Regions from separate parts of the Mesorhizobium sp. WSM1386 genome, predicted to be linked through region 1. Evidence: predicted binding sites of a transcription regulator. Region 1 holds the regulator's gene; each other region holds the start of a gene.
What was found. Region 1 encodes LexA, which represses DNA repair genes until DNA is damaged. Its sites were predicted from a motif close to TGTTCNNNNTGTGTTCNG; they were not measured.

Region 1 (4,744 bases):
CTTATTACCGGCTATGCCAAGCTGTTGCCGCCGACCGGTCCGGTGCGGCCGGACAGCTATGATTTCTCCTTCGACAGCTATTTCGCCGGCATCGGTGGCAGCGGGTTCTTTCTCGGCAATCCAAAAGTCGTTGCAGCCGACGACGCTGGCATGCCGCTGTCGGCCCGCCTTTCATCAGCGATACAGAACGCCCGCGAAGCCATTGCCGACCATATCAGGGGCAGCGTCGGCGGCGCAGAAGGCGAGATCGCGGCGGCGTTGATCGTCGGCGTGCGCGCCGGCATCCCCGACGAAATCAACGAAGCGATGCGGCGCACCGGCATCTATCACATCATCTCCATATCGGGACTGCACATGGCGCTGGTCGCCGGCACCATCATGGGGCTCCTGCGCGGCGCCTTCGCGCTGTTCCCGGACTTTTCCGCGCGCCGGCCGGTGAAGAAATACGCGGCCGCGGCCGCACTGTTGTCGATCGCCGCCTATCTCGTCATCTCCGGCGTCGTCGTCGCCGCCGAGCGCAGCTTCATCATGCTGGCGGTGATGCTGATTGCCGTCCTGTTCGATCGCGCGGCGCTGACCATGCGCAATCTGGCGATCTCGGCGATCGCCGTCATCCTGGTTTCCCCGCATGAGGTGGTCGGACCGAGCTTCCAGATGTCGTTCGCCGCGACCGCGGCCCTGGTTGGCGCCTATGCCGGCTGGGCGGATCACCGGGCGGGAAAAACGAGGCCACCGCCGCCGAAGCGCTCCTTGCCCGGCTTCCTGACGCGAAAATTCCTGCTGGCGACAGGCGGATTGGCCATGACCTCCATCATCGCCGGCAGCGCCACGGCGCTGTTTGCCATCTGGCATTTCCAGCGGGTGTCGCCGCTCAGCCTGTTCGCCAATCTGGCCGTCATGCCGATCGTCTCAGTCGTGATGTTCCTGGCCGTTGCCAGCGCGCTGCTGATGCCGTTCGGCCTGGATGCGCCATCCCTTTACTTGATGGGCAAGGGCCTGACCGCGATGATCGCCATTTCGGCGTGGATATCGGAACGCTCTCCGGTCGATGCGGTCGGGCTCATCTCACAGCAATCCGTTCTGCTGGTGGCAATTGCCCTGGTCATCGCGACGATGGCGACGACGTGGCTGCGGCTTGCAGCGCTTCCATTCGCGCTCGCCGGCTTGCTGGTGGTGTCCGACACGCGCACGCCGGATGTGCTGGTCTCGGAAGACGCGCGGCTGGTCGCGCTGCCGATCGGCGGTGGCGAACTCGCGGTCAGCCGGGCCCGGCCGAACGAATTCACCGTCGACAACTGGAAACGCGCGCTGAGATCCGAAACCATTATCCTGCCGGAGATGTTCGACAAGGCGGATGGACAATTCGATATTGCCGATGCCGTCAGCCTGCCGCCGGGAGCGCCGTTCTATTGCACCGACGGTGTCTGTCTCGCCAGGCACCCGTCCGGTGCGATCATAGCGCATGTCGAAGACCGCAAGGATACCTGGAAGGCCTGTGGCTTCGCCGACCTGATCATCGTCAATGACGCAACGGCCTACGACGCCTGCCACAATCCGCTGGTTCTCGTCGTCACCAAACGGCAGCTCGCCCGCAAGGGCAGCGCGGCCATCTTCTTCGACCGCCAATCGGCCACCGGTCCGCCAACCATCAGCTTCGCGGTGGACAGCCCGTATCGGCCCTGGCACGCGCAGCGAAAATTTTCGCGCGAGGCGAGGGGCCTGCAGCCCTATCGCAAACCTGACAAGCCAAGTGCCGTGCCGGCTCAGTAGCGCCTGATCAGCCCGACGAGCTTGCCCTGCACCTTGACCCTGTCCGGCCCGAAGATGCGCGTCTCGTAGGCCGGATTGGCGGCTTCAAGCGCAATCGAGGCACCCTTGCGGCGGAACCGCTTCAGGGTCGCTTCCTCCTCGTCGACCAAGGCCACGACGATCTCGCCCGGGCTCGCCGTATCGGCGTTGCGGATAATGACCGTGTCGCCATCGAAGATGCCGGCCTCGATCATCGAGTCGCCCTTGACCTCCAGCGCATAGTGCTCGCCGCCCATGATCATGTCCGGCGGCACCGAGATGGTATGCGTCTGATGCTGGATGGCATCGATGGGCACACCGGCAGCGATGCGACCCATGACCGGGATGGACACCGCTGGAACCGCATCGTCGTCGTTGCCGGCAGCGGCAAAGCGCGACGGTGCCGGCTTGATCTGGCGGCCGAGGCTGCCCTGACCGAGACCGCCTTGGCCGAGACTTCCCTGGATGACACTTGGAGAGAATTTCTTCGCCGCGTTGAGGCCCGGCGCGATCGAATCGGGCAGCCGCAGCACTTCCAGCGCACGCGCCCGGTTGGGCAGCCGGCGAATGAAGCCGCGTTCCTCCAGCGCCGTGATCAAGCGATGGATCCCTGATTTGGAGGCGAGGTCGAGCGCCTCTTTCATCTCGTCGAAGGAGGGCGGAATACCGCTTTCCTTGAGCCGTTCATGAATGAACATCAAGAGTTCATGTTGCTTGCGTGTCAGCATGGCGGCCCCCAAGGCATCTGGACAAGGTTTTGATCCAGAATGGTTCTGATCCAGAATCGAAAAAACAAACCCAGAACAAACACTATCTGTTCCAGTTGTGTTCTGCAACCGTTTAAAGTTTAGTGAATTTGGTAAGAGGGCCGTAATCATTTGCAGGGCCGGACAGGCCGGAAATCGGGGATTTTCGCCCGTTGCCGCCCGTCGCCCGCATTGAAATGTCTTGGTTAATAGCCTGCGGCCAGTCTTGCGACATGGCTCGGCATCAGCCGACGGCAGACCCTGGCGAGGCCGATTTTCGCGCCTGCGATCGGCTTGCCTGCCGTGAACGAAACGAAATCAAAACGCCAACAATCGCCGGTTTGGAAGCAGGTACCGATCGCGGCTTCTGCAATCTCGTCGAGCGTCGGACGATGAGGAGGTGCCGAATCATCCGGCAACCGCTTTCAAGCTGCCGGCGCGCGCGACGTCCTTGTTCGCGTCGCCGTCCTCGCTGTGGACATAGACGTGCAGCGTATAGCCGATGTGGGCCGTCATCAGCGCTTTTGCCCGCTCGACGTCGAGGTCCAGGGCGGCTTCCATGATCGCCGTGTGGTGCTCGATCGCCATCGCCCCGCGCAGCGCGTTCATGGCCTCTTCGTAGCCATCCTTGAGGCCGGCCGCGGCTCGCAATGTCGGCGCCAGCCCAAGAAAGCGATGATGCCGGCGCAGCTGGTCCGAGATCGTCGAGCGAAACCGCAACAGCCAGCTGGACGTCGCGGCACTCAGCAGCGCCGCGTGAAAAGCCTCGTGGTTCTCGTCCCACTGGTCGACGGCGGCATCCGAGGGATCGTCCACCGCGGTCTTGCAGCGGGCGAGCCGGTAGTGCGCGGTGACAACCGCGTCTTCCCATTTCCGGCCGCCGTTCTCCATCGATTCCTGGAAGAGCGGTATCTCGACGACCATCCTCGCGCGCGCCAGATCCTCAAGTTCGGCGCGGGACACGGGGGCGACCGCAAAGCCGCGATTGCTGATGGCGGTGACCAGGCGTTCGGCTTCGAGGCGCGACAACGCTTCGCGCAGCGGCGTCCAGCCAACTCCATAGGTGCCGCGCAGGGCGCTGAGCTTGAGCGGGGCGCCCGGCATGAGACGGGTGGTGAGGATATCGCGCCGCAGAAGCTGGTAAGCAGCTTCCGTCTTGGTGGAGTTCTTCTGGTCCTGCATCGCGATCCATTCGTTCTCTGCCATTGGAGAAATTATATATGATGGCGAGTGATGGCAAGAATTATATATAATGTTTGACATGCGCCGATGGACTGACCATGATCGCTGGAGGTGCCCCGAAGCGGCGCTGATCAAATCTGGGAGGAAATGATGTTGAAGTCGAAGTCCGCTTGGCTGTCGGGATTGGCCCTGGCCGGTGCATTGATGGTCAGCGCCGGCAGCGCCGCGGCCGATCAGATCCGTATCGGCATCGCCAATTTCGGCGAGCATCCGCAATTGAACGCCGCCATAGCCGGCTTCAAGAAGGCGCTGACGGACAATGGCTTCGTCGAGGGCAAGGACGTCGTCTACACGGAGAGCCATACTAATTTCGATGCATCGCTGGTGCCGCAGATGATCGCCAAGCTGCAGGCCGAGCAGCCCAAGCTGATCTACACCATCACCACGCCGGTCTCGCAGATCGCCAAGAAGGCACTCGCGGGCTCCGGCATTCCGATCGTCTTTGCCGCGGTCACCGATCCGGTGGCGGCCAAGCTGGTACCGTCGTGGGACGCGGGAGACGAAGGCATGACCGGCGCCAGCGACCTGCAGGATGTCGCCGCCGTAATGGCCTTCACCAAGAAGCTGTTGCCGAACGCCAAGCGCTTCGGCGTGCCGTACAATCCAGGCGAGGCCAATGACGTTGCCCTGGTCGAAAAGATCAAGGCGGCGGCGCCCGCGGCCGGTTTCGAGGTCGTGGAGGTCGGCATCGACAACGTCAATGACATCCAGCAGCGCATCGCCTCGCTCGCCGGCAAGGCCGACGTCATCTACGGCCCGGCTTCGAACCTGATCCAGCCGGCGATCGCCGCCGTCTCCGCGGCCGCTCGCCAGGCCGGCATCCCGGTCGTCAACTCCGATGACAGCGCGGTCCGCAACGGCACCGTACCGGCAAGCTTCGCGGTCAATTACACGCAGGTCGGCGTCAACGCCGGCAACATCGCCGCCGAGATCCTCAAGGGCAAGGATCCGAAAACGATCGCGCCATC
Region 2 (4,744 bases), 2.7 Mb from region 1:
CATCTCGGCCAGATCCTCGAGCGTCACATAGGTGCTCGTCCCCGTATTGTAGAGGCGGCGATTGGCGTATTTCTTGATAACAATTGGATCGTCTTTAGCGGCCATCTGCATCCTCCCCGGACACCGGCGCGCCTGAGTAAGCGGCCGGTAACGATTGCGCCCTTTTTAAGGATATGCGCAAAAGCCTCATAATTCCAAGCAGTTTGTGCAGTGCGGGATCATATATTGCTGCATAGCAGGCAAAATATGTTGCGCAGCAGCGCCCGCCCTGCCGTCACGCCGATGCGCGGCCTGCTTGCGGCGCATGGGCGCCATGCCCATTTCCGGTTTGACTTGGGATTGGGAAAGGGCAAGAAAAGTCCTCAACGGCAGAACAAACTCATGAAGTCTGGAGAAGAAAATGTCCGCTTCCATCGTCATTGCCAGCGCCACGCGTACCGCGGTCGGCTCCTTCAACGGCGCCTTTGCCGCCACTCCGGCGCATGAGCTCGGCGCTGTTGTCGTCAAGGAATTGCTGGCCCGCGCCGGTGTCGATGCGGCCGAGGTCGACGAGGTCATCCTCGGTCAGGTGCTGACTGCGGCTCAGGGCCAGAACCCGGCCCGCCAGGCTTCGATCATGGCCGGCCTGCCGAAGGAAACCACAGCCTGGAGCCTCAACCAGGTTTGCGGCTCGGGCCTGCGCGCCATCGCGCTCGGCATGCAGCAGATCGCCACCGGCGACGCCAAGGTGATCGTTGCCGGCGGCCAGGAATCGATGTCGATGTCGCCGCACGCCCAGCACCTGCGCGCCGGCGTCAAGATGGGCGACTACAAGATGATCGACACCATGATCAAGGACGGGCTATGGGATGCCTTCAACGGCTATCACATGGGCAACACCGCCGAGAACGTCGCCCGCCAGTTCCAGATCACCCGTGAAGACCAGGACCATTTCGCGCTCGCCTCGCAGAACAAGGCCGAAGCCGCCCAGAAGGCCGGCAAGTTCAAGGACGAGATCGTCGCTTTCACCATCAAGGGCAAGAAGGGCGACACCATTGTCGACCAGGACGAGTATATCCGCCACGGCGCGACGCTCGATGCCATGACCAAGCTGAGGCCGGCCTTCGACAAGGACGGCACGGTGACCGCCGCCAACGCGTCCGGCATCAATGATGGTGCCGCTGGCGCGCTGCTGATGAGCGAGGCGGAAGCTGCCAGGCGCGGCATCACCCCGCTGGCGCGCATCGCCTCCTGGGCAACGGCCGGCGTCGATCCGGCGATCATGGGCACTGGACCGATTCCCGCCTCGCGCAAGGCCTTGGAAAAGGCCGGCTGGTCGGTCGGAGATCTCGACCTCGTCGAGGCCAATGAGGCGTTTGCCGCGCAGGCCTGCGCCGTCAACAAGGACATGGGCTGGGATCCCTCGATCGTCAACGTCAATGGTGGCGCCATCGCCATCGGCCACCCGATCGGCGCATCCGGCGCCCGCGTCTTCAACACGCTGGTCTTCGAGATGCGCCGCCGTGGCGCCAAGAAGGGCCTGGCCACCCTGTGCATCGGCGGCGGCATGGGCGTCGCCATGTGCGTGGAAGCGCTCTAACAAAGAGAAGTGAATAGCGAATAGGGAGCAGCTAATAGGGAAGAATTGCGTCAGCGCGACGGGACATTTGATCCCTACTCGCTATTCGCTACTCCCTATTCGCTCTCCCGACCAAAGGGAGGGAGCGCATGACCAAGGTTGCAATCGTCACGGGTGGATCGCGCGGCATCGGCGCCGCGATTTCGATCGCATTGAAAAACGCCGGCTATTCGGTTGCCGCGAACTACGCCGGCAACGACGAGGCGGCGGCGAAGTTCAAGGCCGAGACCGGCATTCCGGTCTACAAATGGTCGGTCGCCGACTATGATGCCTGTGCCGTCGGCATCAGGCAGGTCGAGGCCGATCTCGGCCCGGTCTCGGTGCTGGTCAACAATGCCGGCATCACTCGCGACGCCATGTTCCACAAACTGACGCGCGAACAGTGGAAAGAGGTCATCGACACCAATCTGTCCGGTGTTTTCAACATGACGCACCCGCTGTGGAGCGGCATGCGCGACCGCAAGTTCGGCCGCGTCATCACCATCTCCTCGATCAATGGCCAGAAGGGCCAGGCCGGCCAGGTCAACTATTCGGCAGCCAAGGCCGGCGACATCGGGTTCAGCAAGGCCCTCGCTCAGGAGGGGGCTCGCGCGGGCATCACCGTCAACGTCATCTGCCCCGGCTACATCGCCACCGAGATGGTCAAGGCGATCGACGAGAAGGTGCTCAACGAGCGCATCATCCCGCAGATCCCCGTCGGCCGCCTCGGCGAACCGGAAGAGATCGCGCGCTGTGTCGTCTTCCTGGCTTCGCCGGATGCCGGCTTCATCACCGGCTCGACCCTCACCGCAAACGGCGGCCAGTATTTCGCCTGAGGCGGTGGTTTCGGCGGGACAAGCTGCGACAGCGAGAAATCGGGCGGGCCGGGAAACCGGTCCGTTTTTCTTTGATATGCTGGTCGCAGCAAAATGCCTCGTTCCAGCGCGATTGATCCAATCCGGCACGCAAAGGTTAATGGCGGCAGCGGCATCTGTGCAAAACCCGTCGCCAAGCCTGTGGATTCTCGGTGGATAAGCTGTTCACAACACAAGATATTGGGAGAACAAAAGGGGAAAGTATCGCCGGCGCCGTTTTGTCGCCGATTCGTTCCGGCTTTGAGCGGAAGTTAACATTAACGGCCCGAAATCATCGGCAATGCTTTAACGGTCAATTCAGAAAGATTAACAATCTCATAATCTTGAGTGGGGCAGATCGAGCCACCCTCCTCATTTGCCGGCAAAGATTAACGACGGAGGCCACCTAGCATAAAACGGGCCAGTTCAACGATTCAGCATGTGGTGAGACTCATCGTCAAAAAATCTATATCTAGCCGTGAACAAAAGCTGAATCTGACAGAGTCAGCGATTCGTCGCCGATTCGTTCCAGACTCGTTCCAACTCTTAATCCGCAACCGATTGGGAGCTTGACAAAGGCGCCTTCGAACCGACGGCGGAACATTCCGCTTTCGCTTCGCGCCCGAAATCCCTATGTGTCGCCTGTCATACGCGCCGTCCAGGGCACGCTCCCGACAATGAGAGGCCAGAAAGCCCTATTTCCGAGCCGATGAACATCCAGCCGAAACACACCGAGCCGCTGATCCTGTCGGGCCGCGACGTGACCGCCGTGCTTGGGCCGACCAACACCGGCAAGACCCATCTCGCCATCGAGCGCATGGTGGCGCATGAGACCGGCATCATCGGCCTGCCGCTTCGGCTGCTGGCGCGGGAGGTCTACACCCGCGTCTGCGAAAAGGTCGGAGCTCACAAGGTGGCGCTGATCACCGGCGAGGAGAAGATCCAGCCGAAAGGCGCTAAATATTCGGTCTGCACCGTCGAGGCCATGCCGCGCGAGACCGATGCCGCCTTCGTCGCCATAGATGAGGTGCAACTGGCCGGCGATCTCGAGCGCGGCCACATCTTCACCGATCGTATCCTGCATCTGCGCGGCCGCCAGGAGACGTTGCTGCTTGGCGCGGCCACCATGCATGGCATCCTGCAGCGGCTGCTGAAGGGCGTCTCGGTGGTGACACGGCCACGGCTGTCGCATCTCGCCTATGCCGGCTCCAAGAAGCTGACCCGGCTGCCGCGTCGCACCGCGATCGTCGCCTTCTCCGCCGATGAGGTCTATGCCATCGCCGAGTTGATCCGCCGCCAGCAAGGTGGCGCCGCCGTCGTGCTCGGCGCGCTGTCGCCGCGCACCCGCAACGCTCAGGTGGCGCTGTTCCAGTCCGGCGATGTCGACTATCTCGTCGCCACCGATGCTATCGGCATGGGTCTCAACCTCGATCTCGACCATGTCGCCTTTGCCCAGAACCGAAAGTTCGACGGCTACCAGTACCGCAATTTGACGGCGGCCGAGCTTGGCCAGATCGCCGGCCGCGCCGGCCGGCATCTGCGCGACGGCACCTTTGGCGTCACCGGCCAGGTCGATCCGCTCGACGAAGAGCTGGTCAAGAAGATCGAGGGCCATGAATTCGATCCGGTGAAGGTGCTGCAGTGGCGCACCGCACGTTTCGACTTCGCCAGCCTCGACGCGCTGAAGCGCTCGATCGAGACCAACGCCCCGGTCGAGGGTTTGACGCGCGCGCTGCCGGCGGTCGACGCACAGGCGCTCGAATATCTGTCGCGCGACGGCGACATCCGCGCGCTGGCCACCGATGCCAGGCGCGTGGCGCTGCTGTGGGAGGCCTGCGCGCTCCCCGACTACCGCAAGATCGCGCCGGCCCAGCATGCCGACCTCATCGCCTCGATCTACATGGACCTTGCCCGGCACGGCCATGTCGACGAGAATTACATGGCCGAGCAGGTGCGCCGCGCCGACACCACCGAGGGCGACATCGACACGCTGTCGCACCGCATTGCCCAGATCCGCACCTGGACATTCGTGTCGAACCGGCCCGGCTGGCTGGCCGATCAGGCACACTGGCAGGAAAAGACGCGCGAAATCGAAGACAGATTGTCGGATGCGCTGCATGAGCGGTTGACGAAACGCTTCGTAGACCGCAGGACTTCCGTCCTCATGCGGCGCCTTAGAGAAAATACCATGCCTGAAGCCGAAATTAGTCCTACCGGAACCGTCCTTGTCGAAGGCCACCATGTCGGCGAGCTGCAAGGGTTCCGCTTCACCGCCGACCAGACGGCCGGCGGC
Region 3 (4,744 bases), 230 kb from region 1:
GGCCGGAAAGCGTTGCCGGATCGCCGCCGGAGAACGCACCGCCGGCATAGGTTGCAAGATCGATGATACAGCGCTTCAGCCGCGAGATGATGGCGTCACTGGCCAGCTTGGGCAGGATCAGCCGGCTTGTCAGGCCGGCGCAGACAATGCCGAGCACGATTTCGGCACAACGCGCGACCGCGAGGTCCACGACCAGATGCGGCTGCCCGAAAGCGGGCAGGCCGATGATCATCGCCGTATAGCCGGCAAGTGCCGCACCATAGGCTTCGGGATTGCGCAGCAGCGACGAGACGAAGGTGCAGATGCCGATCCAGACCGCGAGCACCGTCACCAGCACCCAGGGGCCACTGCCGAATGCGGTGGTGATGCCGATCGCCGCGACGCCGCCCACAAGCGTGCCGAGCAGCCGGTAAAAGCCCTTTGCCAGCACCATGCCGGCGACCGGCTGGGCAACGATGAAAACCGTCATCATCGCCCATTGCGGGTGGTCGAGCTTCAGCGCATAGGCGACCAGAAGCGCGATCAGGCCGGCCGACACGGTGCGCAGGGCGAAAATCCAGTCCGAACGCGTCGGCTGCGTCAGCCCGGCCAGATTGGTGTCGAAATAGTCCTTCAGCCGCGCCCAGATCACATGCTGGTCTCCGTACCTGCACGGACAAGGTAGAGCAGTGGGCGGCTAGATATCCAGCACTTCCGCCTCGGCGAATTCGGCACGTTCTTGGATGAAGCGGAAGCGGGCTTCCGGCTTGGTGCCCATCAGCTCATCGACCCTGTCCTTGGTGGCCGAATCGACTTCGTTCACATCGACCCTGAGGAGTGTGCGCTTCCTCGGGTCCATGGTGGTCTCCTTGAGCTGCGCGGCCATCATCTCGCCCAGGCCCTTGAAGCGGCCAAGCTCGACCTTGCCGCGCCCGGTGAATTCGGTGCGCAGCAATTCGTCCTTGTGCGCGTCGTCGCGGGCGTAGGCGACCTTGCCCCCCTGCCTGATCGAGTACAGCGGCGGCACCGCGAGATAGAGGTGTCCACCACGCACCAGCGCCGGCATCTCCTGGTAGAAGAAGGTGATCAGCAGCGAGGCGATGTGGGCGCCGTCGACGTCGGCGTCGGTCATGATGATGACGCGGTCGTAGCGCAGATCCTCGTCGCGGTACTTCGATCGCGTGCCGCAGCCGAGCGCCTGGATCAGGTCCGATATCTGCTGGTTGGCGGCCAGCTTGTCGTTGCCGGCGCTGGCGACGTTGAGGATTTTGCCGCGCAGCGGCAGCACCGCCTGGCTGGCGCGGTCGCGTGCCTGCTTGGCCGAGCCGCCGGCCGAGTCACCTTCGACGATGAAGAGTTCGGCACCGGCGGCGGCGTTCTGGGTGCAGTCGGCCAGCTTGCCTGGCAGGCGCAGCTTGCGCACCGCGCTCTTGCGCGACACTTCCTTTTCCTGGCGCCGGCGCACCCGTTCGTCGGCGCGCGCGATCACCCATTCGAGCAGCTTGGAGGCTTCCTGCGGATTGTCGGCCAGCCAATGGTCGAATGGATCGCGGATCGCGGTCTCGACAATACGAATGGCCTCGATCGTCGCCAGCCTGTCCTTGGTCTGGCCGACGAATTCCGGCTCGCGGATGAACACCGACAGCATGCCCGCCGCCGAAATCATGACGTCTTCCGAGGCGACGATCGAGGCGCGCTTGTTGCCGACGAGCTCGGCATAGGCGCGCAGGCCCCGCGTCAGCACATTGCGGAAACCGGCCTCGTGCGTGCCGCCTTCACCGGTCGGGATGGTGTTGCAGTAAGAATTGACGAAGCCGTCGCCGCCGAACCAGGTCACCGCCCATTCGAGCGAGCCATGGCCGCCTTGCTTGTCGCTCTTACCGGCGAAGATTTCACGCGTCACCTGGAAATCGTCGCCCAGCGATGCCTTGAGATAGTCCTTCAAACCACCGGGAAAATGAAATTCCGCCTTGGCCGGCGTCTGGTCCTTTTCCTTGATCAGCGACGGATCGCAGGTCCAGCGGATCTCGACACCACCGAAAAGATAGGCCTTCGAACGCGTCATGCGGTAAAGCCGCGCCGGCTCGAACGCGGCGCCCTTGCCGAAGATCTGCTCGTCGGGGTGGAAGCGGATCTTGGTGCCGCGCCGGTTGTGGACTTCGCCAAGATGCTCGAGGCCGCTGACCGGGACGCCGCGCGAGAATCTCTGCCGGTAAAGCTGCCGGCCACGCGCGACTTCGACCTCGAGATGGTCCGACAGAGCGTTGACCACGGACACGCCGACGCCGTGCAGGCCGCCTGAGGTCTCGTAGACCTTGGAATCGAACTTGCCGCCCGAATGCAGCGTCGTCATGATCACTTCGAGCGCAGGTTTCTTGAATTTCGGGTGCGGATCGACCGGAATGCCGCGGCCATTGTCGGTGACGGAGAGATAACCGTCGGCCGAAAGCTCGACATCGATGAAAGTGGCGTGGCCGGCGACCGCCTCGTCCATCGAATTGTCGATGACCTCGGCGAACAGATGGTGCATCGCCTTGTCGTCGGTGCCGCCGATATACATGCCCGGCCGGCGCCGCACCGGCTCCAGGCCTTCGAGCACCTCGATGTCGGCGGCGCTGTAGCCCTCCGAACCGTCGCGGCTTGCCGCCGGCCGCTTGGCTGCCGCCTGCACCAGCGGATCCGCCGGGCGCGCGGGTGTGCGAACCGGCTGCGGTTGCTTGTCCAGATCGCCGAAAAGGTCGTTGTTGTCGTCCATGCCTGCCATAGGTCCGGTGCTGCGAATCACCTGCCGATACTGCCACGCTTTTCAGCGCCAAGCGACGGAGGTTCCTGTTACGTTCGGGGGTCCGGCCCGTCTTATCCTAAAACCATTCGATAACCAAGCGGGCGGAAATAGGTCGAATGCCGTCGTTCTGCGTTCCTGATTCTTTAACAATGCCACGTAGCGTGAGCCCAACATAACAAGAAACTACGGGCATCAGGGGTTTGGGCGTGAGGGGCAAGGCCATAACGATGATCGGTATCGCCGCCGTTTTCGGCGCGATCTCGATCTTTGCCGCGGATTTCTGGGTCAAAAGCCAGGCCGATGCCCAGGAGAAGACGGCCTCGATCGTCGCTCCGGCCCCGCCCAAGATCGAATTCAAGACCATCGTGGTGGCGAACGCTCCGTTGCGCTACGGCATGGAACTCGATCGCACGAAGCTCATCGAAATTCCCTGGCCGCAGGATTCGCTGCCGCAGGGCGCCTTTGCCACGATCGATGGGCTGCTCGGCGAAGGCGGCCGCGTCGTGCTGTCGCCGATCGAGGTCAACGAACCGGTGCTGCTGACCAAGCTATCGGGGCCGAACGGCCGCGCGACGCTTTCCAACATGCTGACGCCCGGAATGCGGGCGGTCACCATCCGCACCGATGAGATCGCCGGTGTCGGCGGCTTCGTCACGCCGGGCGACCGCGTCGATGTCGTGCTGACGCGCGATGCCGGTGAAATCCAGGAGGTCGCCAAGAACGCGCAAGGGGCGGCCGGTTCGACCATCACTTCCGAAATCGTCGTCGCCGACGCCAAGGTGCTGAGCGTCGGCCAGGGCGCCGACGAGCGCCAGACAGCGCCGCAGATCGCCAATTCCGTGACCCTCGAGGTGACGACCGAGGGCGCCCAGAAAGTGGCGCTTGCCCGCACCGTCGGCACGCTGTCGCTGTCGCTTCGCTCGGCCAGCGAAGGCGGCGACGGCAAGAACGGCGTCACCACAATCTCCTCCTTTGGCGGATCGGTGGCGTCCAAGGCGCAGGCCACGGCCGGCTCGTTATTCGATGCCATGACCAAGGAGCCGGAGAAGCCGAAATTCAAGACGGTCATCGTGACGCGTGGCACGAAGGCCGAGGAATACCAGGTTCCGGCGCGGGACCAGAAGTAAAGGCCGGTGGGGACCGGGTGGACGGGACAATGCTGATGCGTATCCTATATGGAATGACGGGCCGGTCGTGCTTCGTGCGCGCCCTGGCGATGGCGGTTTCGCTGGCCGCGGGCGCGATGCTCGCCTTTGCCGGCGCGGCCAGGGCGGACAATGACATCGTCTATGTCTCGGCGACCAAGAATGCGTCGATAAAAGTCGCCAAGGGCAAGCCCAAGACGATCATCACGAGCGCGGCTTTCTACCAGATCGTCATCGGCGATCCCGAGATCGCCAACGTCAATCCGCTGACCGATAAATCCTTCTATGTGCTGGGCAACAATCTCGGCACCACCGGCATCGCGCTGTTCGACGACAAAAAGCAGCTTGTCGGGACCGTCGACATCGAGGTGACGCTCGACACCGACGAACTGGCGAACACCATCCGCGCCAGCGTGCCGGACGCCAAGATCAAGGTCGGCTCGGCCAACGGCCGCGTGGTGCTGTCGGGCGAGGCGGACGACGCAGTCGCCGCCGAGAAGGCAAACAAGATCGCCACCCGCTTTTCCGGCAACGAGGAGGTGATCAATTCGGTCAACATCTCGTCGTCGCAGCAGGTCCAGCTCAATGTCCGCTTCGTCGAGATCAACCGCCAGGCGGGCCAGGATCTGGGTGCAAAATACAGCGCCAATTTCGCCTACGGCTTCGGCGGGCGCGATGTTTCGCTCGATCCCGGCACGGTGCCGGCGGCGGGAACCGGTGAAATCATCGGCCGGCTACTATCCAATGGCGTCTCCATCGATATCGCCATCAAGGCGCTGGAAGAGCGCGGCCTTGCCCGGCGGCTGGCGGAACCGAACCTTATCGCCCGTTCCGG
Region 4 (4,744 bases), 1.2 Mb from region 1:
GCTCGAACGAAACCTGACCGCGGCGTCCCCAAGCCGTCAGCAACGGCACGAAGCCGGGCACGAACTGCGCAATGCCAAGTTCCGCCTCGAGCGGCTCGAGGAATGCATCTCGGCGATGCCCTAAAACCGACGGGAACCTGTTGCACGAGCATCGGCTCACTTGCCGACGGTGTCCGTGTTCACAACCGGATTGCTGGCGAGGCTTTGTTCGCCGCCGGGAGCTGTCGTTGGCGGCAGTTTGTTGTCGCAGGCCGAAACAGCCAATGCCACCAGGACGAGGCCCAATCTTAGCTTTTTCATCGCTATCGCCTCCTGTCTCAAAACGAGGCGATGTCGGTTTGGTTGCGAATTTCGCGTGAGGGAACAAAACGCCATTCCTTTGGTTGATCCCAATCACGGGAGAACCGCTCCATGATCCGTTTGCTTCTGGCAGCCAGCCTTGCCCTTCTCGCATACCGCCTCGCTCGCAAGATGATCGACGAGGTGCCCGATAATTTCGACCCGTTGTTGCTGCCGGCGCCAAGAAGCGACCGCGAGGCTCTGCGCCGTCAATCGGCGGCGATGGGTGTCGATCCGAAACGGTAGGCCGGTTCGGCGATCTACACGCCTGAAAGGTTGGGCGTAGCACCAGTTTCGCGAAGTTTCGCCACCATGGATTTTCGCTCCGCGACCAGATCGGGATGCTCCAGCGTTTCGACTATTTTCCAATATGGAACAACAACGCCCATGCCTGTGTGGACCGAGGTTCGATCTTCATCGGAGACGACATCTTCGTTCAAATTTTTTACATCAAAGTGGCCATGCATCAAACCCATGAACGCCACTGGTTGACCGCCATCTCGCTCTTTACCCATCCGTTTTAGAAGCCAAAGCGTCCTCTCCTGCACCGCTAGGACGGGAGAACCGCTCAGGCCAGCGATCGATCTCGCTTCCACCAAGTAGGCATCAATGAAGCCCTTGTATTTGGTGTAGATCGGCTCGTCGAGTTCGGCGGCTATGTTGCCGACGCGGACTACTGGAACGTTGCGATTGTTTCCGTAATGACTTCGGAATAGGCCAACAATGATAATCTGACCGCCTGGTCCGAGTGATTCCCGAGCAAACTCTTCGTTCGGTATCCAACTCTCTTTGCCGTTCATGGGTATCAAACGGACATCCATGGCCGTTTCTTCACCGGTCTCGTCGTTGACCACACCGAGCTGCACGGGGATGACGGCGACGTCAGTAGGATCGCGCTCGTCATTCGGATGAAAATAGAATTTATGCTCGTCGAGGCGGAACTCTGCCATAGTCCCATTCTTCAGATTCACCCTAAGCCAAATTTGATGGTATTTCGTCAGAAGCCCCGAAACGACATGTTCTGCCGTGACTAGGTGCTCAAACTGAAATTCGTCTTCGGCATAGCTCACAAAGAATGCCGTCGCTTTCGGTATGAACTTACCATTCATTACTATTCCGAGAAACGCGACGCATTTTCGAGTGGCTTCTGATATGTTCACGGGCCAGCAGTCCCTCGCCACAAAAATGGATCGGGACAATCGCTATACCCTCCAAACCTAGAAGCCAACATTGGCTGCAGACCTACTTGCCGTCAAAGGATAAACACCGGCTTCCATGTTGCGAACAAAGCGGAAACGATGCTTGATGGGCGATGAACCTCGCCGCCCATGATTCGACCTTTGTGGAATCGACCGTCCCGCCCGCCTATCTTGCGCGGCTGAACGACGCCCAGCGCCAGGCCGTCGAGCATGGCGACGGCAAGATCGCGGGGCCTTTGCTGGTCATTGCTGGCGCCGGCTCGGGCAAGACCAACACGCTGGCGCATCGCGTCGCGCATCTGATCGTCAAGGGCGCCGACCCGCGCCGCATCCTGCTGATGACCTTTTCGCGGCGCGCCGCAGCCGAGATGGCGAGACGCGTCGAGCGCATCGCCGGCGAGGTGCTCGGCCGCGACGCGGCGGTGATCACGGATGCGTTGACCTGGGCCGGCACCTTTCATGGCATCGGCGCCCGGCTGCTGCGCGACTATGCGCTGGAGATCGGCCTCGATCCGGCCTTCACCATCCATGATCGCGAGGATTCCGCCGATCTGATGAATCTGGTCCGGCATGAACTCGGCCTCTCGAAGACGGAGGCGCGCTTTCCGACCAAGGGCACCTGCCTCGCCATCTATTCGCGAGCCGTCAACGCGCAGGCTCCGCTGGGCGAAGTATTGGGTTCGGCCTTTCCGTGGTGCGCCGGCTGGGCCGAGCAGCTGAAGCAGCTGTTCGCGGGCTATGTCGAGGCCAAGCAAGCGCAGAACGTGCTCGATTACGACGATCTGCTGCTCTATTGGGCGCAGATGGCGGCCGAGCCTGAAATCGCCGCGCATCTGGGCGGGCGTTTCGACCATGTGCTCGTCGATGAATACCAGGACACAAACCGGCTGCAGGCTTCGATCCTGATGGCGCTGAAGCCCGACGGTGCCGGGCTGACGGTGGTCGGCGACGATGCGCAGTCGATCTATTCGTTCCGCGCCGCCGAGGTGCGCAACATTCTCGATTTCCCCAAGCAGTTCGCGCAAGCCGCCGATGTGGTGATGCTGGAGCGCAACTACCGCTCGACCGAGACCATTCTCGCCGCCGCCAACGCGGTGATCGGCGAGGCCTCGGAACGCTTCACCAAGAACCTGTGGTCGGACCGCAAATCCACGGGCAAGCCGAGACTGGTGAGCGTGCGCGACGAGGTCGAGCAGGCGAACTTCGTCTGCGACACCATCCTGGCCGAGCGCGAGGCCGGCACCGCGCTGAAATCCCAGGCGGTGCTGTTTCGCGCCTCGCACCACAGCGGGCCGCTCGAGATCGAGCTGACGCGGCGCAACATTCCCTTCGTCAAGTTCGGCGGCTTGAAGTTCCTCGATGCCGCCCACGTCAAGGATGTGCTGGCGGTGCTTCGCTTCGCCGAAAACCCGCGCGACCGCGTCGCCGGCTTTCGAGTGCTGCAGCTTTTGCCGGGGATTGGCCCTTCGGCCGCCGCGCAGGTCGTCGAGACGATGACATCGGCGCTGGACGAGGCGATGGGCCTGGCTGGCTGGCGTCCGCCGCAGCGCGCGGCGGACGACTGGCCAAGCTTCGTCTCGCTCTATTCGGGCCTGCGGGCCGGCGCCAAATGGCCCGCCGATCTCGAACAGGTCAGGCTCTGGTACGAGCCGCATCTGGAGCGCATCCATGAGGACGCGATCACGCGCCGCGCCGACCTGTTGCAGCTCGAGCAGATCGGCTCGGCTTATGCCTCCCGCGAACGCTTCCTGACCGAGCTGACGCTCGACCCGCCGGACGCGACCAGCGACCAGGCCGGGCCGCCGCATCGCGACGAGGATTATCTGATCCTGTCGACCATCCACTCGGCCAAGGGCCAGGAGTGGAAAAATGTCTTCGTGCTCAATACCGTCGATGGCTGCATCCCGGCCGATCTCGGCGTCGGCACCAAGGAGGACATCGAGGAGGAGCGCCGGCTGCTCTACGTTGCGATGACACGGGCCAAGGACAACCTCAACCTGGTCATGCCGCAGCGCTTCTTTCCTCACGGCCAGGCGGCGCGCGGGGACCGCCATCTCTATGCCTCGCGCACCCGCTTCATCCCGGCCTCGATCCTCGCCGCGTTCGAACAGATGTCGTGGCCAAGCGCGCAGGCCGCGCAGGGCAGGGCGCCCCGGCCGGACGTGCGGGTCGATATCGGCGCACGCATGCGCGGCATGTGGAAATAGCCGAGGCCATGCCGCGGCCGCCGATCAGGATCGCCATCGCCGGCGCGCTCGGCCGCATGGGCCGCCAGATGACCGACGCCGTGCGGGCCGATCCACGGCTGGCGCTCGCCGCTCGCTTCCACCGGCCCGGCGCTGTCGGCAATGGGCTGGTCAGCCGCGAGGAGGCGCTTGCCACGGCCGATGTGGTCATCGACTTCACCACGCCGGCGGCCTCGGCTGACCTGGCAAGGTTTTGCGCCGCCCGCGGCGGGCCAGCCCTGGTCATCGGCTCGACCGGTTTCGATGCGACGGAATTGGCCGACATCGCCGATGCCGCGAAGACCGTCGCTATCGTGCGCTCCGGCAGCTTTTCGCTGGGGCTGAATATGCTGGTCGGATTGGTCGAGCAGGCGGCAGCGCTCGATCCCGAAGACTGGGACGCCGAGGTCTTCGAGGCGCATCACCGACACAAGATCGACGCTCCGTCGGGCACCGCCTTGATGCTTGGCCAAGCCGTGGCCGGCGGACGCAAGGTAGAACTCGACGCGGTCGCGCGGCATGTTCGCGATGGCGTCACCGGCGCGCGGCCCGCAGGCGAGATCGGCTTTGCGGTGATGCGCGGCGGCAGCATCGTCGGCGAGCATAGTGTCAGCTTCTGCACCGAGGGCGAAACCGTCACCTTGTCGCATGCGGCCGGCGACCGCATCATGTTCGCTCGTGGCGCCATCGCCGCCGCGCTCTGGGTGGCGGGGCGCCAACCCGGCGAATACGACATGCGCGACGTGCTGGGTCTGAACGGCTGAACACGCGGCGTGCAGCGTCGCGGCGGCCCGTCGGCCGCTACCGATCCGTAGGTTCCCCTGATTTTCGGCTTTGCCCTGAAAGCTGGATGAAAGGTTGGTGCCATAATTGTTGACAGGCGCCCCCATATTGTCGCGCAAAAAGCGATGGGAGAGAGAGGGGTGCGTGAAACGAACAAAGGGAAGAGGCCATGTCGCTCGCGCGAATTCTGCTTGATTC

Region 2: AC0NIH_RS06430 (helicase-related protein) is a predicted target of LexA. The motif match lies at 2,976-2,993, and genes of this name have one in related genera.
Region 3: parE (DNA topoisomerase IV subunit B) is a predicted target of LexA. The motif match lies at 2,804-2,821, and genes of this name have one in related genera.
Region 4: AC0NIH_RS25450 (ATP-dependent helicase) is a predicted target of LexA. The motif match lies at 1,620-1,637, and genes of this name have one in related genera.

Annotation. Positions count from the first base shown of each region.
Region 1 covers NZ_CM148373.1:4,012,211-4,016,954, forward strand. The annotation lists gene AC0NIH_RS19665 (ComEC/Rec2 family competence protein) at 1-1,770, shown strand, start outside; gene lexA (transcriptional repressor LexA) at 1,764-2,516, opposite strand; gene AC0NIH_RS19675 (GntR family transcriptional regulator) at 2,943-3,740, opposite strand; gene AC0NIH_RS19680 (ABC transporter substrate-binding protein) at 3,867-4,744, shown strand, end outside.
Region 2 covers NZ_CM148373.1:1,324,047-1,328,790, reverse strand. The annotation lists gene phaR (polyhydroxyalkanoate synthesis repressor PhaR) at 1-105, opposite strand, end outside; gene AC0NIH_RS06445 (hypothetical protein) at 187-414, opposite strand; gene AC0NIH_RS06440 (acetyl-CoA C-acetyltransferase) at 401-1,579, shown strand; gene phbB (acetoacetyl-CoA reductase) at 1,708-2,433, shown strand; gene AC0NIH_RS06430 (helicase-related protein) at 3,161-4,744, shown strand, end outside.
Region 3 covers NZ_CM148373.1:3,785,995-3,790,738, forward strand. The annotation lists gene AC0NIH_RS18595 (FUSC family protein) at 1-631, opposite strand, end outside; gene parE (DNA topoisomerase IV subunit B) at 677-2,734, opposite strand; gene cpaB (Flp pilus assembly protein CpaB) at 2,971-3,891, shown strand; gene AC0NIH_RS18610 (type II and III secretion system protein family protein) at 3,921-4,744, shown strand, end outside.
Region 4 covers NZ_CM148373.1:5,170,231-5,174,974, reverse strand. The annotation lists gene AC0NIH_RS25470 (hypothetical protein) at 1-124, shown strand, start outside; gene AC0NIH_RS25465 (hypothetical protein) at 157-300, opposite strand; gene AC0NIH_RS25460 (hypothetical protein) at 412-585, shown strand; gene AC0NIH_RS25455 (hypothetical protein) at 600-1,448, opposite strand; gene AC0NIH_RS25450 (ATP-dependent helicase) at 1,652-3,745, shown strand; gene dapB (4-hydroxy-tetrahydrodipicolinate reductase) at 3,754-4,527, shown strand.